Regions from separate parts of the Sphingomonas sp. DC1600-2 genome, predicted to be linked through region 1. Evidence: riboswitches for the same ligand, from Rfam matches in the RefSeq annotation. Region 1 holds a riboswitch; the other holds the start of a gene.
What was found. A riboswitch is a leader RNA that binds a small molecule or an ion and turns the genes downstream of it on or off. The one in region 1 is predicted to bind cobalamin.

Region 1 (9,991 bases):
TGGTTAGAAGGCTGGCATGATCACCGCTATCCGCGAAGTCCGGCGCGCCAAGGGCATGACGCTCGACGATGTCGCGCGCGCGTGTATACCGCCAACCACCGCGCAGACGATCGGTCGCCTGGAAACCGGCACGCGCACCGTCTCGGTCGGTTGGCTGAACCGGATCGCCGCAGCATTGGGGGTGCGCGCAGCCGATCTGGTCACCTTGCCCGACCGCGCCGACATCGCCGTGGCCGCGATCCTCGATACCAGTGGAGCGCACGCCCCCAAGCGCCCGGCGACCGTCATCCCGCCAGCCCCCGCGCCGGAGCATGTCGCGGTGTCGGTCCAGGCCGGCGTGGGGGACTATCGTGCTGGCGACACCATCTGGTGCGTGCGTATTCCACCGACGGATTTCGCCCAGGCGCTCAACCGCGATGTGCTTGTCCCGCGCCCGGCGGGTCGTTTCCTGTTCGCACGCCTGATCGGGCGCGAGGACGGGAAGCTGCACCTTCTCCCGCTCGGCCCCGGTGCCCGCCAGCAAGTCGTTACCGATCCGCCGTGGATCGCCACCGCCGTTACATTGGTTCGCGCTTTATGATCCGCACCCTGCTCTTCGCCGCGCTCCTCGCCGTGCAAGGCGCGGCTCCGCCACCGGCACCCCCGCCGCCCGTCACCACGGCGCAGATCCTCAACCGCTACCCGCATGACACCAGCGCCTTTACCGAAGGTCTGCTGATCGACCACGGCGTGCTGTACGAAAGCACCGGGCGGGAGGGACAATCGGACATTCGTCGCGTCGACTTGGCAAGCGGCCGCGTCCTGGCACGGACGAAATTGCCGCCGAGCCTGTTTGGTGAAGGCATCGTTGCATGGAAACAGCAACTGTTCAGCGTCACCTGGCATGGCGGCCAAGGGTTTCGCTGGTCGCTCCCGGGTCTCAAGCGCTCCGGCGGATTCCGCTATAGCGGCGAAGGCTGGGCGATGACCGATGACGGGCACGCGCTGATCCTGTCGGACGGCACGCCGGTGTTGCGCTTTCTCGATCCGACCACTCAGAAGGTCGTCCGGCGCGTGACGGTGACGATCAACGGCCGCTTGCTCGACCAGATTAACGAGCTCGAATATGTCGATGGCGAGCTGCTCGCCAATATCTGGATGACGCACTATATCGCGCGGATCGATCCGGTCAGCGGCAAGGTGCTCGGCTTCATCGACCTGTCCCCGCTCCTCGCGCAGGTGCAACTGACCGACCCCGATTCGGTTGCCAACGGCATCGCGTATGATCGCGCGGCGCGGAAGCTCTACGTCACGGGCAAGAACTGGCCTGCGCTGTTCGAGATCGCGCGACCCAAGGGGGCGTGATCCGGCTCTTCGCGATTTTGGGCAGGCTCTTGCCATGCAACAGGAAATGACGGTAGCGGCGGCGCGCGTCTGAAGGGCGACCGCGCGTCGGGACCCAAGCGGTTGAGAAGGGTCTGTTGGTTATGACGCACGCACCGTCGGCTTCGTCCCCGCCCCGCCAGGATGGTCTGCGCCGCCGCATCGGCTGGTTGTTTACGATCTTGATCCTGGCGAATATCGGCGCGTGGATTTGGGCGTTCACGCTGTTTCACGAACGCCCGCTGATGCTGGGCACCGCCCTGCTCGCCTGGGGTCTGGGGCTGCGCCACGCGGTCGATGCCGATCATATCGCCGCCATCGACAACGTCACCCGCAAGCTGATGCAGGATGGCCAGCGCCCGGTCAGCACGGGCTTCTGGTTTGCGATCGGCCATTCCGGGATCATCGCAATCGCGTCGGTGGCCGTCGCGCTGACGGCGAGCGCACTCGCCGGCATGGCGGTGCTCAAGCAGATTGGCGGCACCGTCGCCACCATCGTGTCGGCGGGGTTCCTGTTCGCCATCGCGGCGACCAATCTCATCATCCTGCGCGCGGTGTGGAAGACCTTTGCCCATGTCCGCGCGGGCGGTGCCTATGTCGATGAGGATATCGACTTGCTGCTGGCCGGGCGCGGCATCTTGGCGCGGGTGTTTCGACCGATGTTCCGCTTAGTCAACCGACCGTGGCACATGGCCCCGCTCGGTTTCCTGTTCGGGCTGGGCTTCGACACGGCGACCGAGGTCGCGATCCTTGGCCTGTCCGGACAGCAGGCCGCCGATGGCACCGCGATCGGCACCATCCTCGTGCTACCGCTGCTCTTTGCCGTGGGCATGGCGCTGATCGATACCGCTGACGGGGTCGTCATGTTGGGGGCGTATGAATGGGCCTTCGTCAAACCGATCCGTAAGCTCTATTACAACATCACCATCACGCTGATGTCGGCAGTCGTCGCGATCGTGATCGGCGGCATCGAGGCGCTGGCGCTGATCGGCGGAAAGCTGGGGTTGGCGGGCTGGCCGTGGGAGACGGCGGCACGGCTGGGCGAGCAATTCAACACGCTCGGGTTTGCCATCATCGGCCTGTTCGTGCTGTGCTGGATCGTCAGCTTCGGCATCTATCGCTGGAAACGCTTCGACGAGATCGAGGTCCGCCTGCCCGGCTGAACCCGGCCAACATGCCGCATTGGCATTGCCTGCGAACTCGGTTAAGCGGTGCTCGAATTCTCCGGAGAAATCCGGGGGTTCATGATCGCACCGGTGCCCCGCGAGGGGCTTGAATGGGAATGTGGTGCGGGAGCGTGCTCCCAAATCCACAGCTGTCCCTGCAACTGTAAGCGGATAGTGCGATGCGCAAGTCTCCCCTTTGCGGGAGCAGCCACTGGAACGCCACGCAAGTGGGGATCTGGGAAGGTGCGTATCAAACGGTGACCCGTGAGCCAGGAGACCTGCCAGTGCACCGGTCGCTCTTGCCCAGATCCAGGGGATGGTCTTGGCACGGTACTTCTCCGTCTGGGCGACGAAACTGTGCGGCTGGGGCTGCACGGTCGTGCGGCCATGGGCGCTCTCGCGTCGGTCCGGGTCGCACGCCGACCGGTCATGCGCCGGCAAGCCCCGTCCTGTGTTCGTCCTGGCGCGGGGAGATGTACCATGTCCGATCTTTCCAAGATCCCCGTCACCATCGTCACCGGCTTCCTCGGGGCCGGAAAAACCACCGTGATCACGCACCTGATCCGCAACGCTGGCGGTCGGCGGCTCGCGGTCGTCGTCAATGAATTCGGCACGCTCGGCATCGACGGAGATATTCTACAGGGCTGCGCCATTCCGGATTGCCCTGCGGAAAACATCGTCGAACTGGCCAATGGCTGCATCTGCTGCACCGTCGCCGACGATTTCATTCCGACCGTCGAACGCTTGCTGGCACTCGACCCTCGGCCCGATCATATCCTGATCGAGACCTCCGGCCTCGCCCTGCCCAAACCCTTGTTGAAGGCGTTCGACTGGCCCGCGATCCGCAGCCGCATCACCGTCGATGGCGTCGTCGCGCTGGCCGATGCCGAGGCGGTGGCGGCAGGCCGCTTCGCACCCGATCTCGCAGCGCTGGAGGCGCAACGCGCCGCCGACCCCGGCATCGACCATGAAACCCCGTTGTCCGAAGTGTTTGGGGACCAATTGGCCTGTGCCGATATCGTCCTGCTCACCAAGATCGATCTGGCGGGTCCCGAAGGCGTGGCGGCGGCACGCGCGACTATCGCCGCCGAGGCACCGCGACCGCTGCCGATCCTCGAGCTGACCGACGGCGTGGTCGATCCGCGCGTAATTCTGGGGCTTGGCGCGGCCGCCGAAAACGATATCGCGGCGCGTCCGTCGCATCACGATGGCGACGACGATCACGAGCATGACGATTTCGACAGCATCGTGCTCGACATCGGCGAAATCGCCGATCCCGCCGATCTGGCTGCCCGGATCGTGCGCATCGCGCAGCAGCACCAGATCTTGCGCGTGAAGGGATATGCTGCGGTGGCGGACAAGCCGATGCGGCTGCTGGTCCAGGCGGTCGGCACGCGCGTGCGCTACCATTATGACCGTCCGTGGCGGCCGGGTGAAGCGCGGCGCACCACGCTGGTCGTCATTGCCGAGCGCGACCATATCGATGGTGAGGCGTTGCATACGGCGCTGGTCGGCTGAGGCCAGCCCGTGCACATCCTCTTCCGCGAAAGCCACGGTCTGGAAGAAGCCGCGATCCCGCAGGATCTGGGGCAGAGCCCGGCTGACCTGGTCATCCTGTCCTTTTCGGACAGCGACCTTGGTGCGTTCGCGGGCGCATGGCACTCCGCGCGAAGATCCGGGCAAACGCTGCCTTCGCTCCGGTTGGCCAATCTCGCGGCGCTCGGCCATCCGCTGTCGGTCGATACCTATGTCGAGCACACGCTGAGCGGTGCCAAAGCGATCCTCATCCGGCTCATCGGCGGCATGCCCTATTGGAGTTACGGGTTGCAGCAGGTCGAACTGCTTGCGCGGGCACGGGGGATTGCACTGGCGGTGTTGCCCGCCGATGGTCGCGCCGACGCACGGCTGGACGCCGTCTCCACCCTGTCCGCGCAGACGCTGCGCGCGCTGGCGCGCTTGTGCGACGAAGGCGGGCCCGAAGCGAGCGGAGCCGCGTTGACGCTGCTGGCGCGCGCCGCAGGATTGTGTTGGGACGATACGGTCACGCCCCGATCGTTGCCGCTGGCGGGCGGATGGCATCCCGATTGCGGGGTGGTCGATCCGGCCACTTTTGCGCGCGATCCCGATCGACCGCTGATCTTGCTCGTCTTCTACCGCGCTTATCTCGCGGCGCAGGACCTTGCCCCCTTTGCCGCGCTGCATAGCACGTTCGAGCAGCGCGGTTTTGCGACTCTGTCGCTGTTCGGACCGTCGCTGAAGCACCCGCAAACGCGCGACCGGATCGCGGCGTGGATCGGCACACTATCGCCCGTCGCAATCCTCAACGCGACCGCATTTTCGGCGCGGGGCGAGGCTGGGGAAACACCGCTCGACGCGGCGGGGGTACCGGTGTTTCAAGTGGCGCTGGCAACGTCGGGACGCGCCGCCTGGGCAGACGGCACGCGCGGCCTGTCACCTGCCGATCTCGCCATGCATGTCGTATTGCCCGAGATTGACGGTCGGCTATTCGCCGGGGTCGCCAGTTTCAAGGAAGCGGGCACGCGCGATCCGCTGCTCGAATTTGCCCGGACCGCGCATCGGGCCGAGCCCGAGCGGATCACGGCGATCGCGGACCGGGTCGCTGGTTGGACTAGGTTGGCGGCCAAAGCCGTCGGCGAACGGCAAGTGGCGCTGGTCCTGTCCACCTATCCCGGCAAGACCTATCAGATGGCCCATGCCGTCGGACTGGATGCGCTGGCATCGGCCGAGGCGATTTTGGCCGATCTGGCAAGCGCGGGATATGACGCAGAGACGCGCGACGACCTTGCCGAGGGGCTTCGCTCCGACACTTTGACCTGGCCGCTGGCTGACTATCGCCGCGCGCTGGCGGCATTGCCCGAGGCCTTGCGACACGATCTTGCCGCATCGTGGGGCGAACCCGAAGACGATCCGGCACTCATGGACGGGATGTTCCGGTTTGCGGCGGTGCGCGCCGGGCGCACACGGGTGGCACTGCAGCCGGAACGTGGTGCCAGCACCGGGCGCGATCAGGAATATCACGACCTCACCCGATGCCCGCGCCATGGCTATGTCGCTTTCTATCTATGGCTGCGCGCGATCGGCACCGACGCGATCGTCCATGTGGGGGCACATGGCACGCTGGAATGGTTGCCGGGCAAATCGGTCGCGCTGTCGCAAGGCTGCTGGCCCGAAGCTCTGCTTGGGCCGTTGCCCTTCATCTACCCGTTCATCGTCAACGACCCCGGCGAGGCAGCACAAGCCAAGCGCCGCATCGGTGCCGTCGCCATCGGCCACGTCCCGCCACCCTTGGCCCCGTCAGGTACGGGGGCCGGGCTTGGGCGGATCGAGGCGCTGCTCGACGAATTTTCCAATGCCGACGGGCTCGACCCGGCGCGGCGCGACCGCTTGCAAACCGATATTCGCGCAGAGGCGGAAGCGCTGGGACTGGAGGCCGAGCTTGGCCTGGATCGCGCGACCCGCTTGAGCGACGCGATCACACGCATCGACCGCTTTGTCTGCGACGTGAAGGAAAGCCAGTTCACCGATGGCCTGCACGTGTTCGGCCGTGGAGCGCAGGGGGCGGCGGAAAGCGCCGGCCTGCTCGCAGCGCTGGCCGGGCGGCGCGTGGCGGCCGGGCCGTCGGGCTCTCCCTATCGCGGGCGCAGCGACGTGCTGCCGACCGGACGCAACCTCTACACGATCGACCCGCGCGCAATCCCGTCGCGTTCGGCGCACGAACAGGGCGTGGTGCTGGCGGAGGAATTGATCCGCCGCCATTTGCAGGATCATGGCGACTATCCGCGCGCCCTGATCGTCGATCTGTGGGGATCGGCAACCATGCGCACCGCAGGCGAAGAATTTGCGATGGCGCTGCATCTGCTTGGGGCAAAGCCGGTCTGGGACACCGCCTCGGAGCGAGTCAGCGGAATCGAAATCCTGCCGCTCGCGCTGCTCGACCATCCACGGATCGACGTGACCTTGCGCGTGTCCGGGCTGTTCCGCGATGCCTTCCCCACGCTGCCGGTGCTCTTCGGACAAGCGGTGCGCGCGCTCGCCGCACGCGAAGAACCCCCCGACTGGAATCCCTTTGCAGGCCGGATCGCGACGGCGCGAGTCTATGGGCCGCGGCCCGGCGCTTATGGCGTTGGGCTTGGCGAGACGATCGATCTATATACCGACGACGCGCGACGCGCGGCTGGCGAAGCCTGGCTTGCGGCATCTGCCTATCCGCTCGATTTGCCGGAGGGACAGGCGGGGCCCGACGCCCAGGGCTTGCGCGATCGGGTCGCGGAGACGGATGCGTTCGTCCATCTCCAGGATTTGCCCGAAACCGACCTGCTGCTGGCCGCCGACTATGCGGCGCATGAAGCGGGGTTCGCCGCCGCAAGGGCGATCGTGGCCGCACCCGTCGCGCTCTACCATCTCGACCATCGCGATCCGGCTCGGCCCGCAGCGCGCACGCTGACCGAGGAACTGGCGCGGGTGGTCCGCGCGCGCGCGGCGCATCCGGGCTGGGTGGCGGGGATGATGCGCCACGGGTTTCGCGGCGGGGCGGAATTGGCGGCGACGCTGGACCATCTGGGCACGTTCGCGCACCTCTCCGCCAGCGTGCCGCCACAACTGTTCGACCTCTATTACGATGCCACGCTCGGCCAAGCCGAGGTGCGGGCGTTTCTGGAGCGCGACAATCCGGGCGCGCTGGCGGCGATGGAGGCGCGCTTTGCCGCGCTCCATGCCGCCGGGCTGTGGCCGACGCGCCGCAATTCGATCCTCGCGCAGTTGCAGGGGGTCGCATGAGCCCCTTCATCGTAAAGGGCTGGTGCCCCGATGCGTGGCGACCGATGCGCTCGGGCGATGGACTGCTGGTGCGGGTGAAGCCCCGGCTTGGCCGGTTGACAGCCCACCAGGTGCGCGGGCTGTGCGCGGCGGCGATCGCTTATGGTAGCGGCGTGATCGACCTCACATCGCGCGCCAATCTGCAGCTTCGCGGCGTGTCGGAGGATGGCTGGCAGCCGCTTTTGCAGGCGTTGATCGCACTGGATCTGGTCGATGCCGATGCAGAAGGCGAGAAGCGGCGGATGATCCTCGTCGCGCCTCAGTGGCAGGAGGGCGACGACACCCACCGCATCGCCTGCGACCTTGTCGAACATTTGCACACCGCACCCGATCTGCCGGGCAAGGTCGGTTTCGTCGTCGATGCCGGAGCCACGCGCGTGCTGGGGACGGAGACCGGCGATTTCCGGGTCGAGCGCGCAGCCGACGGGGCGTTGATCCTGCGCGCCGATGGCCGGGCGACCGGGGTTGCGGTGGCACGCGGGGACGAGGCCGCCGCGTTGATCGCGCTGGCGCGGTGGTTCATGGACAGCGGTGGTGCGGTCGCCGGACGCATGGCCCGCCACGAAGCGGCCCTGCCGGATTGGGCGACGGGCGCACTGCCCCCCTCGTCATCGCTCGCTCCACTTCAGCCGGGCACGTGGCAGCGCGGCATGGCATGGGGGTTGCCCTTCGGCCAGATCGCAGCGGCGGTGCTTGCCGATCTTGTCACGCCCGGGTCGACCGTCGCCGCGGTGCGGATCACGCCGTGGCGGCTGATTCTGGTCGAGGGCGACCGCACGCCATCGCCGCCGCACGGAATGCTGGCCGACCCGTCCGACTTCCTGCTGCGCGCGGATGCCTGTCCCGGTGCGCCATATTGCCCGCAAGCAAGCGTCGAAACCCGCAGTCTGGCCGCTCGCCTGGCGCCGTCGATCGCCGGGCGACTGCATGTGTCGGGCTGCGCCAAGGGCTGCGCATCACAACGCGCCGCCGACGTCACAGTGACCGGGCGCGATGGCCTTTACGACCTTTCCCTCAACGCGCGCGCCGGGGCTCCGGCGGTGCGCACGGCGCTCAGCCGCGCCGCGCTGCTCGCCCAATTCGGAAGCAATTGATGCCGTACCACTATGAAACCGACGGCGCGGCAATCTATCGCCAGTCCTTCGCCACGATCCGCGCCGAGGCGGACCTTGCCCGGTTTACCGCCGAGGAAGAACCGGTGGCGGTGCGTATGATCCACGCCTCGGGCCTGGTGGAACTGGCCCCGCATATCCGGTTTTCCGTTAGCTTCGCCGCCGCAGCGCGCACCGCGCTGGCGGAGGGCGCACCGATCCTGTGCGACGCGCGCATGGTGAGCGAGGGGATTACGCGCGTGCGCTTGCCCGCCTCCAACCCGGTCTTGTGTACGCTGCACGATCTGCACGTACCGGATCTGGCGCGGGCGATGGGCAATACGCGGTCGGCGGCGGCGCTGGAGTTGTGGCGGCCGCATCTCGCGGGGGCGGTGGTGGCGATCGGCAATGCCCCGACCGCCTTGTTCCATTTGCTCAATATGCTGGAGGACCCGGACTGTCCGCGTCCCGCCGCGATCATCGGGTGCCCGGTCGGCTTTGTCGGCGCGGTGGAATCCAAGGCGGCCTTGTGGGACGTACAGCCTGTGCCATGCTGCGTCGTGGCAGGGCGGCTGGGCGGCAGTGCGATCACCGTTGCCGCAGTCAACGCACTCGCGAGCCGCGCCGAATGAGCGCGCGGGTGGGCACCATTTACGGCGTCGGGCTGGGCCCCGGTGCGCCCGATTTGCTGAGCGTGCGGGCCGATCGGCTGGTGCGCGGTGCCACCCATATCGCCTATTTTCGCAAGGCCGGACGCCCCGGACAGGCGCGGCGCATCGTCGAGGGAATGCTGCGCGCCGACGCGATCGAGCTGGCGATGGAATATCCGGTAACGATCGAAATCCCGCTGAGCGACCCGCGCTACAATGCCTGCCTTGCCGCTTTCTACGCCGACTGCAGCGCGCGGCTGACCGCGCTGGCGCAAACGGGCGCGGACGTGGTGGTCCTGTGCGAGGGCGACCCGTTTTTCTACGGGTCGTTCATGCACCTGCATGCGCGCCTGTCGGGCGTGGTGCCGGTGGAGGTGGTGCCGGGCATTACCGGTATGGCCGGGGCGTGGAACGCAACCGCCATGCCGATCACCTGGGGCGACGACGTGTTGACGGTCGCGATGGCCACCTTGCCGGAAACGGAACTCGTCCGCCGGATTCGCGACACCGACGCGCTGGTCGTGATGAAAATCGGACGCCATCTGGCCAAGCTGCGCCGCGCGGTCGCCGCTGCGGAGCGCGAGGATGCGGCGTGGTTGGTCGAACATGCCGCTATGCCAGGACAGAAAGTAACGCGACTGGTCGAGGCTGACAGCGTCACGCCCTATTTCGCAATTCTGCTGATCCACGGACAGGGACGCAGACCATGAGCGCCGGTTGGCTCGCCATCGCTGGCCTGGGCCCTGGCGACGCGGCGCAGATCACCCCGGAAGTGTCGGACGCGTTGTCCAGCGCGAGCGACGTGATCGGCTACGTTCCCTATGTCGCACGGGTCGCGCCGCGCGCGGGGTTGACGCTGCACCCCTCCGACAATCGCGTCGAGCTG
Region 2 (9,991 bases), on a different contig from region 1:
GTCGGGGCCGATGGTCGCGCGGTCGCGGCGGGCGCGCAGACCGAGATTGGCGGCAACGACCTGTACATTGCGCTGTGCCGTCGCCATTTCAGCGAAGCGCTCGCCGCCGCCTGATTTCGAACGGACCCCCATGACCGACCCCAATCTGCCCTACACCATCGCGGTGTGGCTCATTCCCCTCGTCATCGCGATCGTGTTTCACGAAGTCGCGCACGGCTATGTCGCGCGCATTTTCGGCGACCACACCGCCGAGCGACTCGGCCGCCTGACGCTCAACCCGCTGCGCCATGTCGATCCGATCGGCACCGTGCTGCTGCCGATGGTGCTGGCGATCGCACACGTACCGATCTTCGGCTGGGCCAAGCCGGTGCCGGTCGATGCACGACGGATGCGCAACCCACGCCGCGACATGATGCTGGTGGCGCTGGCAGGCCCGGCGACCAATTTCGTGCTGGCGACGCTGACGGCCTTCGTGCTGGCGGGTCTGTTGCTCGTGCTGCACGGCGTTCCAGCCCCGGTGCCCCCCTTCACCCTGGCGCGCTTCGCGGTCGATAATCTCGGGAATTTCCTGCAGATCAACGTGTTTCTCGGTATCTTCAACCTGATCCCGTTGCCGCCGTTCGATGGCGGGCATGTCGTGCAGGGCCTGCTGCCGCGCGCCGCCGCGATCCACTATGCGAAGCTCGCCCGCTACGGCTTTCCGCTGCTGCTCGTGCTGCTGTTCGTCCTGCCGATGATCAGCCCGCAGACTGATATCGTGCACCGCTTCGTCGCTCCCATTGCGGGTGCCGCCACCGACTTTTTCTTCGGCATCGCCAATCTGGGCGCGGCATGACCGGGCTGCATGGCTGGCTGATCCTCGACAAGCCTTTGGGCCTTGGGTCGACCCAGGGCGTCTCGGCGGTAAAGCGCGCGCTGCGTGCCGCCGGTTATGATGCAAGCAAACGCGGCATCAAGGTCGGGCATGGCGGCACGCTGGATCCGCTGGCGACCGGCGTCCTGCCGATCGCGCTCGGCGAAGCGACCAAGCTCGCCGGGCGGATGCTCGACAGCGACAAAGTGTATGACTTCACGATCGGGTTCGGCGTGGAGACCGACACGCTCGACCTCGAGGGCAAAGTCATTGCCGAGAGCGCGGTGCGCCCCACCCTCGCCCAGATCGAAGCGGTGCTACCGCGTTTCACCGGGCCGATCGAGCAGGTGCCACCCGCTTATTCCGCGCTCAAGATCGATGGTGAGCGCGCTTACGATCTGGCGCGCGCGGGGGCGGACGTGGTGCTGGCGGGACGGTCGATCATAATTCACAACCTCTTTGTCCGTCACCCCGGACGTGTTCCGGGGTCCACCCCGCAACACGTAGCGACCTTGCAGGCTGAAGAGTGGACCCCGGAACACGTCCGGGGTGACGAAGTCGAGTCCATCACCCTCACCGCCCACGTCTCCAAAGGCACCTATATCCGCAGCCTCGCGCGGGACATCGCGCGGGCGCTCGGCACGGTTGGCCATGTCACCATGCTCCGCCGCATCAAGGCCGGGCCGTTCACGCTCGACCATGCAATATCGCTGGACAAACTGGCCGATTTCGGTAATGCGCGCACCCTTGAACACAATCTCCTGCCGTTGAGGGCGGGGCTGGACGACATCCCGGCTCTATCCCTCTCCCCCGATCAGGCAGGGCTGCTCCGACAGGGGCGGGTGTTGATCGGGATCGCCGCAGATGATGGCCAATACTTCGCGATGCTGGACGAAAGTCCGGTGGCCTTGGTGGAGGTTCAGGACCGCGAGGTCCGCGTCATTCGCGGTTTCAACCTGTGACGATGTCGAAGGAAAGAATATGACGATCACTGCAGAGCGCAAGAACGCGCTCGTCAAGGAACATGGCCGCGTCGAAGGCGACACCGGCAGCCCCGAAGTCCAGATCGCGATCCTCACCGAGCGTATTCGCAACCTGACCGAGCACTTCAAGGGCCACAAGAAGGACAATCACTCGCGGCGCGGCCTGCTGATGATGGTCAACAAGCGGCGCTCGCTGCTCGACTATCTCCGCCACAAGGACGGCGCGCGATATACCGACCTCATCGCCAAACTCGGGTTGCGCAAGTAACTCGACCAGTACGGAAACGGCGCCCTCGCGGCGCCGTTTTCATATGTCCCTCTTTCGCCATTCCGCACTCCGGCGGCATGGCAGGGGAGCCACGAAAGGCTCCAAACCGCGCGGGTCGGCTTAACCCGCACAGTGGCCCCGTCGGCATCCGGCCGGCGGTGTTGAAGGAAAAAAGATGTTCGATACCAAGACCGTGACCACCCAATGGGGTGGCAAGACGCTGACGCTGGAAACCGGCCGCGTCGCGCGCCAGGCCAATGGCGCCGTTATGGCAACCCTCGGCGAAACCGTGGTGCTCTGCGCCGTGACCGCCGCCAAGTCGGTGAAGGAAGGCCAGGATTTCTTCCCGCTGACCGTTCACTATCAGGAAAAATATTCGGCTGCCGGTCGCATCCCCGGTGGCTTCTTCAAGCGTGAGCGCGGCGCGACCGAAAAGGAAACGCTGGTCAGCCGCCTGATCGACCGCCCGATCCGCCCGTTGTTCCCCGAAGGGTTCTACAACGAGATCAACGTGATCTGTCAGGTGCTCAGCTATGATGGCGAAAACGAGCCCGATATCCTCGCAATGGTCGCCGCCTCGGCTGCGCTGACCATTTCGGGCGTGCCCTTCATGGGCCCGATCGGCGCAGCGCGCGTCGGCTATGTCGATGGCGAATATGTGCTCAACCCGACGCTCGACCAAGTCAAGGAAGGCGATCTCGATCTCGTCGTCGCCGCGACCGGCGAAGCCGTGATGATGGTCGAATCCGAAGCCAAGGAGCTTTCGGAAGAGGTCATGCTCGGTGCCGTGCAGTTCGCGCACAAGGCGTGCCGCGAAGCCGTCAACCTCATCATCGATCTGGCCGAACAGGCCGCCAAGGATCCGTGGGAAATGGCCGCCCAGGCCGATCTCTCGGCTGCCAAGGACAAGCTCAAGAAGCTGATCGGCAAGGACATCGCCGCCGCCTATAAGGTGACCGACAAGTCCGAGCGTTCGAACCTGCTCAACGCCGCGCGCGCCAAGGCCAAGGAAGCCTTTGCCGATGCCGCCCCGCAGGACCAGATGGCCGCGCAGAAGCTCGTCAAGAAGCTCGAAGCCGAAATCGTTCGTGGCGCGATCCTGAAGGACGGCCAGCGCATCGATGGCCGCACCACCACGCAGATCCGTCCGATCGAGGCGATCGTCCACTTCCTGCCGCGCGCACACGGCTCGGCGCTGTTCACCCGTGGTGAGACGCAGTCGATCTGCACCACCACGCTCGGCACCAAGGACGCCGAGCAGATGATCGACGGCCTGACCGGCCTGTCCTACGAAAACTTCATGCTGCACTATAACTTCCCGCCTTACTCGGTCGGTGAAGTTGGCCGCTTCGGCGCGCCTGGCCGTCGTGAAGTCGGCCACGGCAAGCTCGCCTGGCGCGCGCTGCACCCGGTGCTGCCGTCGAAGGACGAATTCCCCTATACGATCCGCGTTCTGTCGGACATCACCGAGTCGAACGGCTCGTCGTCGATGGCGACGGTGTGCGGCGGTTCGCTGAGCATGATGGATGCTGGTGTGCCGCTGAAGCGGCCGGTTTCGGGCATCGCCATGGGCCTGATCCTGGAAGGCAAGAAGTTCGCGGTTCTCTCGGACATTCTCGGCGACGAGGATCATCTGGGCGACATGGACTTCAAGGTCGCAGGCACCGAAGCTGGCATCACCACGATGCAGATGGACATCAAGATCGCCGGCATCACCGAAGAGATCATGCGCAAGGCTTTGGAGCAGGCCAAGGAAGGCCGTGCGCATATCCTGGGTGAGATGAACAAGGCGCTCGCCTCGACCCGCACCGAGCTCTCGGCCCATGCCCCGCGCATCGAGACGCTGCAGATCGACAAGAGCAAGATCCGTGAAGTGATCGGCACCGGCGGCAAGGTGATCCGCGAGATCGTCGCGCAGACCGGCGCCAAGGTCGACATTGACGATGAGGGCCTGATCAAGATCAGCTCGTCCGACACCGCGCAGATCGAAGCCGCGATCAAGTGGATCAAGGGCATCGTCGAGGAAGCCGAAGTCGGCAAGGTCTATGACGGCAAGGTCGTCAACCTGGTGGACTTCGGTGCGTTCGTGAACTTCATGGGTGGCAAGGACGGCCTCGTCCACGTGTCCGAAATCAAGAACGAGCGCGTCGAGAAGGTCGCGGACGTCCTCAAGGAAGGCCAGGAAGTCAAGGTCAAGGTCCTCGAGATCGATCCGCGCGGCAAGGTTCGCTTGTCGATGCGCGTCGTCGACCAGGAAACCGGTGCCGAGATCGAAGACACCCGCCCGGCACGTGAGCCGCGCGAAGGTGGCGATCGTGGCCCACGTGGTCCACGTCGTGATGGTGACGGCGGCCGTGGCCCGCGTGGCGATGGCGGTGGTCGTGGTGATCGCGGTCCGCGCCGTGATGGCGACGGTGGCCGTGGCCCGCGTCGCGATGGCGGCGGCGAGCGCGCACCCCGGGCAGAGCGTTCGGGCGGCAATGACGACGGCCCCGCGCCCGAGTTCGCGCCGGCCTTCCTGACCGGTGACCGCGACTAAAATCTTCGGCACTTACGGAGAAAGAAGGGGCTCGGAGCAATCCGGGCCCCTTTTTCGTGGATTGGCAGCCTGCAAAAGGCGGTTGGTTTATGACGCACGCTGCCCTATCCCCGAACCGCGCGATGCGGCCTTTTCGGGTCCATCGCGCATTCGCGCCGGTAACGGGAATGCAGTGCGCACGCTCCGTGCAAATCTGCAGCTGTCCCTGCAACTGTAAGCGGCGAGCACGACGCGCAGGCGGAACCGGCAACGGCTCCGCAGCCACTGGGGAAGCCCGCCACATTGGCGGACCACCTGGGAAGGCGCGCATCGTGCGATGACCCGTGAGCCAGGAGACCGACCGGCGCGGGTCGCTCTTGCCCGGCTCATGGGATTGGCCAGGCGCGAAACGATTTTCGTCTGAGCGACGAACGTGCGGCTGGGGCCGCATCGGGGGGCGGTGCCGGGCGCTTACGCGTCCGTCCGGTGGCGTGTCCCGACCGTTCGCAGCGGACGCCCCGGCCCTTGTCGCTCGACGCCCAAGGGACTCGTTTACGCCATGAAGACTCTGCTTTCCTCGGCCGCGCTTGCCGCGCTGCTGCTCCCTGTCGCCGCCTTCGCTCAGGTCGCCCCCGATCCGGTGCCCGCACAAGCGACCGATGACGATTCCGCCATCGTGGTCACCGGGATCCGCTCCACCGTCACGCCGTTGCGCGCGGACCAGATCGGCGGCTCGGTCACTGTGCTCGATGCCGACACGCTCGAACAACGCCAGACGCGCGTCGTGTCCGATATCCTGCGCGATGTGCCCGGCATAGCGGTCAGCCGCATCCCTGGTCAGACGCAAGTCCGCCTGCGCGGAGCCGAGGCCAACCACACGCTCGTATTGATCGACGGGATCGAAGTGTCCGACCCCTATGCCGGTGAATTCGATTTCGGCACGCTGATCGCCGACGAGGTCGCGCGCGTGGAAGTCCTGCGCGGCCAGCAAAGCGCGATATACGGTTCCGATGCGATCGGCGGGGTAATCCAATATATCACGCTGACCGGCCGCGAAGCGCCAGGCATCAGTGGGCGGATCGAGGGGGGCTCCTTCGGAGCGGTCAACACCGCCGCGCGCATCGCGGGCGTCTCTGGCACGTTCGACTATGCCCTGTCGGGAACGCTCAACACCACCGACGGCACCCCTAACGCGCGCGGGGGAACGCGCGATCTGGGCAATGATTCAGGTGCCGTGTCGTTCAAATCAACGTGGTCGCCCGCCCCCAATGCACGCCTTACCGCCGTCGCGCGCTATGCCCGCACCCAGGCCGATTTCAACGACAGCGACAGCAACCCCGCCAGCAAGACATTTGGCTATACGATCGACACGCCGGGCGCGCATTTCATCAACGAAGCCATTTACGGCCTGCTGCGCGGCGAGCTCGATTTGCTCGACGGCAAATGGACGCAGGCGCTGACCGGACAAATCGCCGACACCAAACGCAATGGCTATGGCGCGGCCGCGCGCACCTATGGCGACACCGGCCAGCGGCTGAAGGGCTCGTATGAATCGACGCTCAAGCTCAATCAGGGCGCGCTGCATCACCAATTGACCGTCGCGGTCGATGTCGAGCGCGAGCGCTATCGCAACACCGATCCAGCGGGCTTTGCCTTCACCGGGCGGCGGCAAGTCGACAATGTCGGTATCGTTGGGCAATATGACCTGACGCTGGGCGAGCATGCCGCGTTCGGCGCGTCGCTGCGGCAGGACCTCAACAACCGCTTTCAGGACACCACCACCTATCGCGTGCAAGGCAGCTATCGCTTCGACAGCGGTACGCGCATCCGTGCCGCTGCCGGATCCGGCGTAAAAAATCCGGGGTTTTATGAACTCTATGGCTATAGCGACGGCCGCTTCATCGGCAATCCCGGCCTGAAACCGGAACGCTCCGAGGGCTGGGAAGCCGGGATCGAGCAGAGTTTCGTCGACGGCCATGTGCTGATTGGCGCGACCTATTTCGACAGCCGTTTGTCGGATGAGATCTACACCACCTATCCGGCACCCAATTTCGTCGCCACACCCGCCAACCGCACCACCAAATCACGCCAACACGGCGTCGAGGCATTCCTCAACGCCCGTATCGGCACCGCGTGGCGGATCGACGCCGCCTATACCTATCTCCACGCACGCGAAAACGGCGTCGAGGAAGTCCGCCGCCCGAGCCATATCGCCAGCGTCGCGCTCGGGTGGCGCGCGCCGCACGATCGCTTCGGCTTTACCGCCGTCGCGCGCTACAATGGCGATACCAGCGACGTGGCGTTCACCGATCCATCCTATGTTCCGGTCACGGTACGTCTGCACGATTATGTGCTGCTCAACCTCAATGGCGACGTGAAGCTGACCAAGCACTTCGCGCTGTTCGGCCGGATCGAGAACCTCAACAACGCGCATTATGAGGACGTGTTCAGCTTCACCAATCCGGGCCGTGCCGTTTACGGCGGCGTCCGCGCACGCTTCTGAACGCCAGCTCCGTAATCCGGGGCACAGCCCCGGATTACGAAACGCCGTCCTATGATCCTTGCACCGATTAACATTTCCATTATAGTGGAATAATGGAAATAGATACCGCCGTCTCCGCTTTGTCTGCGCTCGCCCATGGCGGACGGCTCGGCGTGTTCCGCATGCTGGTCCAGGCCGGACCCGACGGTCTGGCGGCGGGCGAGATTGCGCGTCGGCTGGACGTTCCTGCCAATAGCTTGTCGACCAATCTCCACATCCTGTCGCACGCGCAATTGGTATCGAGTCGCCGCGATGGGCGTTCGATCATCTATTCCGCGCGGCACGACCGCATGGCGCGCTTGCTCGAATATCTCATGGAGGATTGCTGCGACGGCAATCCTGAGATTTGCGGGCAGCTCGCCGACACCGTGCTGCGCAGCCGCTGTACTAAGGAAGGACACGCATGACCGACCCGATCGCCACCGATATCATCGTCTATCACAATCCGGCCTGCGGGACGTCGCGCAACACGCTGGCGATGATCCGCAACGCAGGGATCGAGCCGCACGTCGTCGAATATCTCAAGACGCCGCCATCGCGCGCGCTGCTCGAGCAATTGATCGCGCGCGCCGGAATGCGCCCGCGCGATCTGCTGCGCGAAAAGGGCACGCCCTATGCCGAGCTTGGCCTGGACGATGAGAGTCTGAGTGACGCCGCGCTGCTCGATGCGATGATCGCGCATCCGATCCTGATCAACCGCCCGCTGGTGGTGTCGCCGCTCGGCGTGAAGCTCTGCCGCCCGTCCGAGTTGGTACTCGATTTGCTGCCTGCGCCGCAACAAGGGGCATTCGCCAAGGAAGATGGCGAGCAAGTGATCGACGCGCATGGCCAGCGCGTCGGCTGATGCTCACCGCCGTTCTGATCTTTCTCGCGACGATTACGCTCGTCATCTGGCAACCGCGCGGGCTTGGCATTGGCTGGAGCGCGATGGGCGGTGCCATCGTCGCGTTGCTGGCAGGCGCGATCACCCTCGCCGACATTCCGGTGGTATGGAATATCGTGTGGAATGCGACGGGCGCGTTCGTCGCGATCATCCTGATCAGCTTGATCCTCGATGCGGCCGGTTTCTTCGAATGGGCGGCGTTGCACGTCGCGCGCTGGGGCGGCAGCAACGGCAAAAGGCTGTTCGCGCTGGTGGTGCTGCTGGGTGCGGCGGTATCTTCGCTCTTTGCCAACGATGGCGCGGCGCTGATCCTGACGCCGATCGTGCTCGCGATGCTGCGCGCATTGGGTTACGGGACAAAGGCGACGCTGGCGTTCGTCATGGCGGCGGGCTTCATCGCCGATACCGCCAGTCTGCCGCTGGTCGTTTCCAACCTCGTCAACATCGTTTCGGCCGACTTCTTCAAGCTCGGCTTTGCGGACTATGCGCTGGTGATGGTGCCGGTCGATCTCGCCGCGATCGCCGCGACGCTCGGGGCGCTGCTGCTGTTCTTCCGTCGCGATATTCCGGCGGACTATGATGTCACCCAATTGCGCAAACCCGCAGATGCGATCCGCGACGCGGCGACCTTTCGCGCCGGGTGGGTGGTGCTGGCGATGCTGCTCGTCGGCTTCTTTCTGCTCGACCCGATCGGTGTCCCGATCAGCGCCACCGCCGCGCTCGCCGCGCTGGTGCTGATCGTCATCGCGGGGCGCGGCCATGTGATCCAAACCGGCGCGGTCATCCGCGGCGCACCGTGGCAAGTCGTGGTGTTTTCGCTCGGTATGTATCTGGTCGTGTTCGGCCTGAAGAATGCCGGACTGACCGGCTATATCGCCACCGCGCTTGATTACGCCGCGCAAGGCGGGGTGTGGGGTGCCACCTTCGGCACCGGGTTGCTCGCCGCAATCTTGTCCTCGGTTATGAACAACATGCCAACCGTATTGGTGGGGGCGTTGTCGATCGACGCCACGCACGCGACCGGCGCGGTCCGGCAGGCGATGATCTACGCCAACGTTATCGGCTGCGATCTGGGGCCCAAGATTACCCCGATCGGTTCGCTCGCCACCTTGTTGTGGCTGCACGTGCTTGGGCAAAAGGATGTGCGGATCGGCTGGGGCTATTATTTTCGGGTGGGTGTCACGCTCACCATCCCGATCCTACTCGTGACGCTTGCGGCGCTGGCGCTGCGGTTGGGGTGATCGATCGAAAGAGCGGAGGGAGCACCACAGGGCTCCCTCCGAGGATCGTTCAGAAGTTCGCCGTGAAGCCAACCGCGAGGTTGCGACCCAGGCTGTCATAGCGCGCCGGGATCGTGTTGTTGCGCGCCAGGCTGATATTGTACGAATTCGCCAAGATCGGCGGGGCCTTGTCGAGCAGGTTGTTCGCGATCAGGCGCAGGCTGTAGCGCTTGGCAATGTTGAACGTCAGCGCGAGATCGAAGTAGCTGACCGGGGCGATATAGCCGAAGGTCTTCTGCACCCGATCAGGCGTGCCGCCGATCGCCGGATCGCCCGAATTGTTGGCGCTGGTGAGCGACCCGACATAGCGCCAGTTGAACGAGGCATTGAAGCCATCATCCGGCGTGACATAGGTAGCACGCAGGGCGTGGCTCCACTTCGGCAGCAATTGGCCACAGCCATTGCCGTAATAGCCCGCGCAATTGCGCTCGGGCTGCAGCGGCGAATCCTGGCCACCGGCGAAGGTGGTCAACGAGCCGTTGAAGCTCAGATCCATCCGGCCAACCTTGCCCAGACCCAGCGCATATTGCGACTGGAAGTCCCAACCGCGCGCGATCGAGAAATAATAATTGGTCGTGCCGGCGCGGATGAAGCCGCTGGTCGGGTTGGTGCCGGCCGCAGCATAGAGCGTGCCGTTGGCGGCGCGCACGATGCCCGAGCAGAA

Region 2: linked by a shared signal. The riboswitch ahead of ACP7BL_RS07525 (TonB-dependent receptor plug domain-containing protein) and the one ahead of cobW (cobalamin biosynthesis protein CobW) in region 1 are both predicted to bind cobalamin.

Annotation. Positions count from the first base shown of each region.
Region 1 is NZ_JAFCWO010000008.1:39,702-49,692, forward strand. Features, by position in the region: gene ACP7BL_RS14165 (helix-turn-helix domain-containing protein) at 17-580, shown strand; gene ACP7BL_RS14170 (glutaminyl-peptide cyclotransferase) at 577-1,344, shown strand; gene ACP7BL_RS14175 (HoxN/HupN/NixA family nickel/cobalt transporter) at 1,467-2,525, shown strand; cobalamin riboswitch at 2,600-2,828, shown strand; gene cobW (cobalamin biosynthesis protein CobW) at 3,009-4,046, shown strand; gene cobN (cobaltochelatase subunit CobN) at 4,056-7,325, shown strand; gene ACP7BL_RS14190 (cobalamin biosynthesis protein CobG) at 7,322-8,458, shown strand; gene ACP7BL_RS14195 (precorrin-8X methylmutase) at 8,458-9,087, shown strand; gene cobI (precorrin-2 C(20)-methyltransferase) at 9,084-9,815, shown strand; gene cobJ (precorrin-3B C(17)-methyltransferase) at 9,812-9,991, shown strand, end outside.
Region 2 is NZ_JAFCWO010000003.1:166,859-176,849, reverse strand. Features, by position in the region: gene ACP7BL_RS07550 (thymidine kinase) at 1-114, shown strand, start outside; gene ACP7BL_RS07545 (site-2 protease family protein) at 131-835, shown strand; gene truB (tRNA pseudouridine(55) synthase TruB) at 832-1,815, shown strand; gene rpsO (30S ribosomal protein S15) at 1,835-2,104, shown strand; gene pnp (polyribonucleotide nucleotidyltransferase) at 2,280-4,643, shown strand; cobalamin riboswitch at 4,783-5,002, shown strand; gene ACP7BL_RS07525 (TonB-dependent receptor plug domain-containing protein) at 5,182-7,125, shown strand; gene ACP7BL_RS07520 (ArsR/SmtB family transcription factor) at 7,218-7,571, shown strand; gene arsC (arsenate reductase (glutaredoxin)) at 7,568-8,008, shown strand; gene ACP7BL_RS07510 (arsenic transporter) at 8,008-9,288, shown strand; gene ACP7BL_RS07505 (TonB-dependent receptor domain-containing protein) at 9,338-9,991, opposite strand, start outside.